Regions from separate parts of the Pseudarthrobacter sp. NPDC080039 genome, predicted to be linked through region 2. Evidence: predicted binding sites of a transcription regulator. Region 2 holds the regulator's gene; the other holds the start of a gene.

Region 1 (3,409 bases), on a different contig from region 2:
AGTTGGCTAGAGTCTAGGGCCACTGCTGCCGCTGCGGGAGTAGTGACGCCGGCTTCGGTGGCAAAGCGTTACCTCAGCCGCACCGGGAACCTCGGTCAGTGCGCGGCCCGGCCCGCTTTGGGGGTGGCAGGGGCGGCCTTGGGTACCGGTCCGCCGTAGTCGAGCGCGATGCGCCGTGCGGCTTCCATCAGCTGGGGCAGGACTGACGCTTCGATGTCCTGGGCCGCAGCCCTGTGGGTCTGCAGCGAAACGTTGGCCGCGGCCACAACCTCATGTCCGCGCAGGACCGGGACGGCCACGCCCCGCAGGCCTTCCTCCAGTTCCTGCGACACCATGGCCCAGCCCCTGGTCCTTGCCGCCTCCACCTCGGCACGCAGGTCCTCGACGCTGCCGATGGAGCGGTCGGTGAAGCGTTGCAGCCGGACCGAGTGGAGGTAGTCCTCCAGCTGCGGCGCGGGGAGCCCCGCAAGGAGGACCCTGCCCATGGAGGTGGCCCAGGCCGGGAAGCGGGTACCCACCGTGATGGACACGCTCAGCAGGCGCGGTGAGGGTATACAGGCGACGTAGACCACGTCACCGCCATCCAGGATGCACAGCGACGTTGTCTCATTGAGCTCCGCCGCCAGGTCCCTCAGATGCGGCTCGGCCACCCGGGGCAGCGTCAGTGCGGCCAGGTATGACCGGCCCACATCCAGGGACCGCGCCGTCAGCTCGAAAGCCGGCCCGTCAGCACGGAGGTAGCCAAGGTCGGCGAGGGTGAGCAGGAAGCGCCGGGCAGATGCCCGGGTCATGTCCGTCCGGGCGGCCACCTGCGACACGGTAAGGCGGGGCTGGTCCGGGGTGAAGGCCAGCAGGACATCAAAGGCCTTCTCAACCGACTTAACGAAGTAGCCTGCCTGCTCCTCCACGTTGCTGTTCCCCTCCGAACCAACCGGGCATGCCGGCACGGGACTGCCGGTCTTTCGCACCTGTTCGATCATATCGGGCGGGGAAGACCCCGCCCGGCGACGGCCAGCCTAGTGGGTATCCCGAAGCCGGACGAGCGTGTCCTGCAGCAGACTGCCCGCTCCGCTGTCCAGGCCCAGAAGTGGCACCATGGCCACCGCCTGCTCCCGAAGGTGGTCCCACCCGTCGATGCACCGCACGCCCATTGCCTGTGCGCAGGCAACGGTGGCGGTGGTATGCCGGGCGTACACGAAGTCGTACAGGACGGCATCCGGGGCCAGTGCGGCACCGCCCCAGGCCGGCACGTCAGACCTGCTTTTTCCAATGGGCGTCGCGTTGACGATCAGGGAAGCACCAGCGGCGGCCTCCTGGGCTTGCTCCCACGTGACGCCGCGCGCGTCGAGGCCCAGCTCGCGCGCAAGCTCCAGCAACTCCGCGGAAGCATGGGGATCGCGGTCGGTGATGGACACAGCCCCCACGTGTTTCCGGATGGCAATGAGGGCCGCACGGGCGGCTCCCCCTGCTCCGAGCAGGAGGGCATGGCGCTGGTAGGTGTTGCCGAGCAGCACTTCGGCAGCGGTGATGTCGGTGTTGTGGCCTTCCAGGCCGCCGCCCGCCCGCAGAAGCAGGTTGCAGGCCCCGCTCAGCCGCACGGACTCGTCAGCATTATCGGCTGTTTCAGCTGCCCAGTGCTTGTGCGGCATGGTCACGTTGGCGGCGAGCATATCCCGTTCCAGGAGCCTCCTGCGGACCTGCGCAAGATCGCCGTGGGGTGGGACATCCCATGCCTCGTACGTCCAGCCGTTGCCCAGCCGGGCCAGAACCGGATTCCAAAGCCCGGGCGACATGGCCTGGGAAGCCGCCGACCCGATCAGGACCAGCCGGAAAGCCTGGGTGCGAGGTTCCATACAAAGATCCACCTTCCGCCGACATCGACGTTGTGATTGCCGTCACCGGCTAGTATCCTCTTTCTAGGCGCATTTCGCACACTTGTTCGGAATGCGTACAAATTAGAAAAAGATCCCCACCTTCAGCGTGGAAGGGACCCCACAATGACCAACATCGCAGCAGGAGCCCAGGCCCAGTCGACGCCTGAGGCGCAGCGCCGTCTCAGGCGCGCAAAAAAGGCAGCGTTGGCAGCCTTCCTCGGCGGCGCACTGGAGTACTACGACTTCTTCATCTACGCCACGGCCGCCTCCCTCGTCTTCTCAAAGATCTTCTTCCCTGCGGGCGATCCCACCGTGGCGCTCATCGCGTCCTTCGCCACCTTCGGTGTCGCCTACGTCGCGAGGCCGTTCGGCGCAGTGGTGTTCGGGCACCTGGGTGACAAGATCGGCCGCAAGAACACCCTCGTGCTCACCCTCGTCCTGATGGGCAGCGCCACCTTCCTGATCGGCGCCCTGCCGGACTTCAGCCTGGCAGGTTACTGGGCCCCCGGACTGCTGGTGGTGCTGCGCCTGCTGCAGGGCCTGTCCGCCGGCGCTGAAACCGCCGGCGCTTCGGCCTTGTCCACGGAGGAAGCCCCCGAGGGCCGCCGTGGTTTCTTCGCCAGCTTCGCCATGAGCGGCATTTCGGCCGGCATCGTGCTGGCGTCCCTTGCCTTCCTGCCCGTGGCTGCCATGAGTGAAGCAGACCGGATCGCCTGGGGCTGGCGGATTCCGTTCTGGCTCTCCCTGGTGGTCCTCATCGTCGCCTATCTCGTACGCCGCTCCCTGGAGGAACCGGAGGTCTTCGAGGAAAAGCATGACCACGGCGAACTGGTGAAGCTCCCCTTCGCCAAGATGTTCCAGACCCACCCCGCCCAGTTCTTCCAGGTGGCGCTGATGTCCTTCGAGACCGTCACCAACACCTTCATGCAGTCCTTTGGCCTGGCCTATGCGGTTTCGGTGGGCGTCCCGGCCTCCACCATGCTGTGGGTCAGCATCCTGGGCAACGTCCTGGCCATCGTCAGCCAGCCCCTGCTGGCGCGGATGTCGGACACCTTTGGCCGCCGCCCCATCTTCATCGGGGGCGTGCTTGGTTCCGGGGCCATGATCTTCGTGTACTTCTGGGTCATTTCCACCGCGAACATCCCCATGATCTTCCTGACCAGCACCCTGATCACGGCCGGCACCTACGCCATGTCCAATGCCATCTACCCGGCCTGGTTCGCGGAGCTGTTCAACGTCAAGGTCCGCTATTCGGGCATGGCCATCGGCCTGCAGATCGGCATCCTCTGCGCCGGCTTCACGCCGCTGCTCGGCACTGCCCTGGTGGGTGCGGACAAGGCGAACTGGGGACCGGCTGCCTGGATCGTTGCCGGTTCATCCGTCCTTGCCGTCGCAGGTGCCTGGTGGGCGCGCGAGACCGCCAAGACCCCGTTGCGCGAGCTGGGCAACCACGTGCGGTAGGGGCCTTCCCGGCAACGCAGCAAACAAAAGGCGCACGACGGCGGGAGGCACCCGCCGTCGTCCGTTCCCTTTTT
Region 2 (3,409 bases):
CGCCCAGAAATGCCCCTTGGCCGCAGAGTGTTTCAGTGAACTGGCGCGGCAGGACGCGGCCGAGGCGGACGTGGTGGTGACCAACCATGCCATGCTTGCCGTCAGCGCTTTCGAGGGACTCGCAGTACTGCCTGAATACGACGTCGTGGTGGTTGACGAAGCGCACGAACTGCAGGACCGGGTGACCGGCGCAGTCTCGGGGCAACTTTCGGTCGCCATGGTCCACGCTGCCGCTGCCGGCGCCCGGAAGCACACTGCCATCACCGTTGACGCCTTGAACGCGGCCGCCGCCAATCTTGAGCTGGCACTCGCCGGGGCGCCAAGCGGCTTGCTTCCCAATGGCCTGAACGATGAGCAGCTTGACTGCGTGGACCAGTTGCGCGAGGCGTGCCGGGCCGCACTGTCCGATTCCAAGGGGGACAGCAACACTACAGCCGACGGCGGGCGGCAGCTCGCGCGGTCCCGCCTCATGCTTATTTTGGAACTGTGCGAGCGGCTTATCGCCGCCAGGGAAAACCGGGAAGTGGTCTGGTTTTCCCGCGCCAGCACCTTCGATCCCGGACAGGGATACTCGCCGCCGGACGAGAACGCGCCGGTGCTGGTCAACATCGCGCCGTTGTCCGTGGCCGGAAGGTTGCGGGAAGGGCTCTTTGCGGGGCACACCGTGGTGTTGACGTCCGCTACCCTCGCGATCGGCTCGGCCTTCGAACCTGCGGCGGGTGGACTGGGCCTCCTGGGTGAGGGGGCGCCAAGCTGGAAGGGCGTGGACGTCGGGTCGCCCTTCGACTATCCCAAACAGGGCATCCTCTACGTGGCCGGCCACCTGCCCAAACCCGGGCGCGGCGTGTCTCCGGAGGCGCTGGAGGAACTGGAAGCGCTCATCAAGGCATCGGGCGGCGGCGCATTGTGCCTCTTCTCCTCCCGCCGGGCGGCTGAAGAAGCAGCGGACGCCCTGCGGCCGAGGCTGGACGTGACGGTCCTGTGCCAAGGCGAGTCGACCATGACCGCCCTGGTCAAGCAGTTCGCCGATGAGCCCGATACCTGCCTTTTCGGGACCATGTCCCTGTGGCAGGGAGTCGACGTGCCCGGAGGCTCCTGCCGCCTTGTGGTAATCGACCGAATTCCGTTTCCGCGGCCGGATGATCCGCTGATGACGGCACGGTCGCGGGCAGTGGCGCAGGCGGGCGGGAACGGGTTCATGTCTGTTTCGGCCACGCACGCCGCGATCCGGCTGGCGCAGGGGGCCGGCCGGCTGATCCGGTCACCGGGGGACAAAGGTGTGGTGGCCGTGCTGGACTCGCGGCTGGCCACCGAGCGCTATGCCGGTTTTCTCCGGGGCGCCCTGCCGCCGTTCTGGGCAACTACCGACCGCAGCAAGGCGCTGGCGGCGCTCAGCCGGCTGGGCGCCGACGCGTCGAGGTAGCTGCGGGAGCCCGGAGACGGTTCCTGCAGTGCCCGGTGGAGCGTCGCAGGAACAGCCGGCTCCCCGAGGAGTCAGAGGGAGCGCAGGACCGAGACGACCTTGCCCATGATGGTGGCGTGGTCGCCCAGGATGGGTTCGTACTGGGTGTTCTGGGGGAGCAGCCACGTGTGGCCGTCGCGCTGCCGGAACGTCTTGACGGTTGCTTCGTCGTCGAGCAGTGCAGCAACGATGTCGCCGTTGGCAGCGTCAGCCTGCCGCCGGACCACCACCCAGTCGCCGTCGCAAATGGCCGCGTCCACCATGGAGTCACCGGCCACCCTCAGCATGAAGAGTTCACCTTGACCAACCAGTTGGCGGGGAAGGGGCATGACGTCTTCAACGAGTTGTTCAGCCAGGATCGGTCCGCCGGCAGCAATCCGGCCCACCAGCGGGACCATCGCCGTATCGAGTGCGGTGGGTAGTTCAGCCACGGTGGCGCCGCCCGATGCAGCCTGGGGTGCGGGGGACGTGCCGGCCGCTTTGCCGCCGCCGTCCAGGGTGAGGGGCATCAGTACTTCCATGGCACGCGGCCGTTTGGGGTCGCGCCGGAGGTAACCCAGCTTCTCCAATTGCGAGAGCTGGTGGGTGACGCTCGACAGGCTTGCCAATCCCACGGTATCGCCGATTTCCCGCATGGAGGGCGGATACCCATTCTCATTCACTGAGCGCTGGATGGTTTCGAGGATCTTTTTCTGCCGGGGTGTCAGCCCCTTGGCGGTCCTCTTGGATTGCGGGGCGGTCCTGCCCCCGGCGGCTGCTGCTGCCATATTCGCCGATGCCTTTCGCTTGCCGCCGGTTCTTCCGCTTTTGCTGTGCTGCAGCGCCGCCCGGAAGGACTCCCACTGTCATTGTCAGACCCTGCTGTTCAACTTCAGGGGTGGTTGTTCTCTGGTTCAAAGCTAGGCCAGCCACACTGCTTTTTCAAACATTTGTTCTAGCGAGTCTCGACAATGTTCGTTGATAAGTGCTAAAACTGAATCAAGCAAGTTCGAACATGTGTTCTAACCGATGCGCCAGTTATTCGAAGATGTGGCCGGAAAAGTTTCCGCCCGTACCCCGGATCCCCAGGCGCCGGAAGAACACCCGGGCAGCACGGCAGGTCCAGGAGGGCTCAGTTCATGTCAGCTATATCTCTTCACCAGGTTTCACTCCCGTCAGCACCCCTGCGGCTAACGCGACGGGGCAGGATCGTCCTGATTGGGGTCCCGCTTGTTGTCATTGCCGTGCTATTGCTGTCCCTGGCCGGCATCTTCCATTCGCCGGCCAAGGCCTCTGATTCGGCCTCAGACCTGGCGGTCACGCCCACGCTCACCGTGACCGTGCAGCCGGGACAGTCCCTGTGGGCTATTGCCAGTGCGGTGGCACCGGACCGGGACGCCAGGGACGTCGTGGCGGACATCGTCCAGCTCAACAACCTCAGGGCCGGGTCCGTGCTGCCTGGCCAGCAGTTGTTCGTCCCCACCCGTTGAGTATGCGCCTTTTTCGGGCGAGGCCTGCCTGGGCCGCGGTGGGGCGCCGGGGAGGGCGGAGAACCGTCACATTTTCCGGTCGTTGCCGAGGCAACTAAACTGTTCAGGTGAACGACCAGCTAGAACGTCTGAACCGGCTTCCCCTCCGCAGCAACCTTCGCGGCCTCACCCCCTACGGGGCGCCCCAACTGGACGTCCCCATCCTCCTGAACGTCAATGAGAACACCCATGGTGTTCCGGCTGACGTCCGCGCCGCCATCAGCGCCGCCGTTACGGAGGCCGCTGCAGGGCTCAACCGCTACCCGGACCGCGAGTTCACCAAGCTTCGGAAGGCTCTGGCGGAATACCTTGGACACGGCCTGGATGAATCCAACGTGTGGGCAGCCAACGGCTCCAACGAAGTGCTTCAGCAAATTCTCCAGGCTTTTGGCGGTCCCGGCCGGACCGCGCTGGGCTTCCCGCCCACGTACTCCATGTA

The links. The regulator LexA, encoded in region 2, represses DNA repair genes until DNA is damaged. The targets are predictions, from matches to a motif close to TCGAACANNTGTTCGA.
Region 1: the regulator LexA is predicted to act here: its motif matches at 1,928-1,943, upstream of AB0313_RS10350 (shikimate dehydrogenase).

What each region holds. Positions count from the first base shown of each region.
Region 1 is NZ_JBFBKY010000007.1:74,595-78,003, forward strand. It holds gene AB0313_RS10345 (IclR family transcriptional regulator C-terminal domain-containing protein) at 96-908, opposite strand; gene AB0313_RS10350 (shikimate dehydrogenase) at 1,017-1,853, opposite strand; gene AB0313_RS10355 (MFS transporter) at 1,998-3,335, shown strand.
Region 2 is NZ_JBFBKY010000008.1:132,066-135,474, forward strand. It holds gene AB0313_RS11690 (ATP-dependent DNA helicase) at 1-1,423, shown strand, start outside; gene lexA (transcriptional repressor LexA) at 1,495-2,229, opposite strand; gene AB0313_RS11700 (LysM peptidoglycan-binding domain-containing protein) at 2,581-2,931, shown strand; gene AB0313_RS11705 (histidinol-phosphate transaminase) at 3,039-3,409, shown strand, end outside.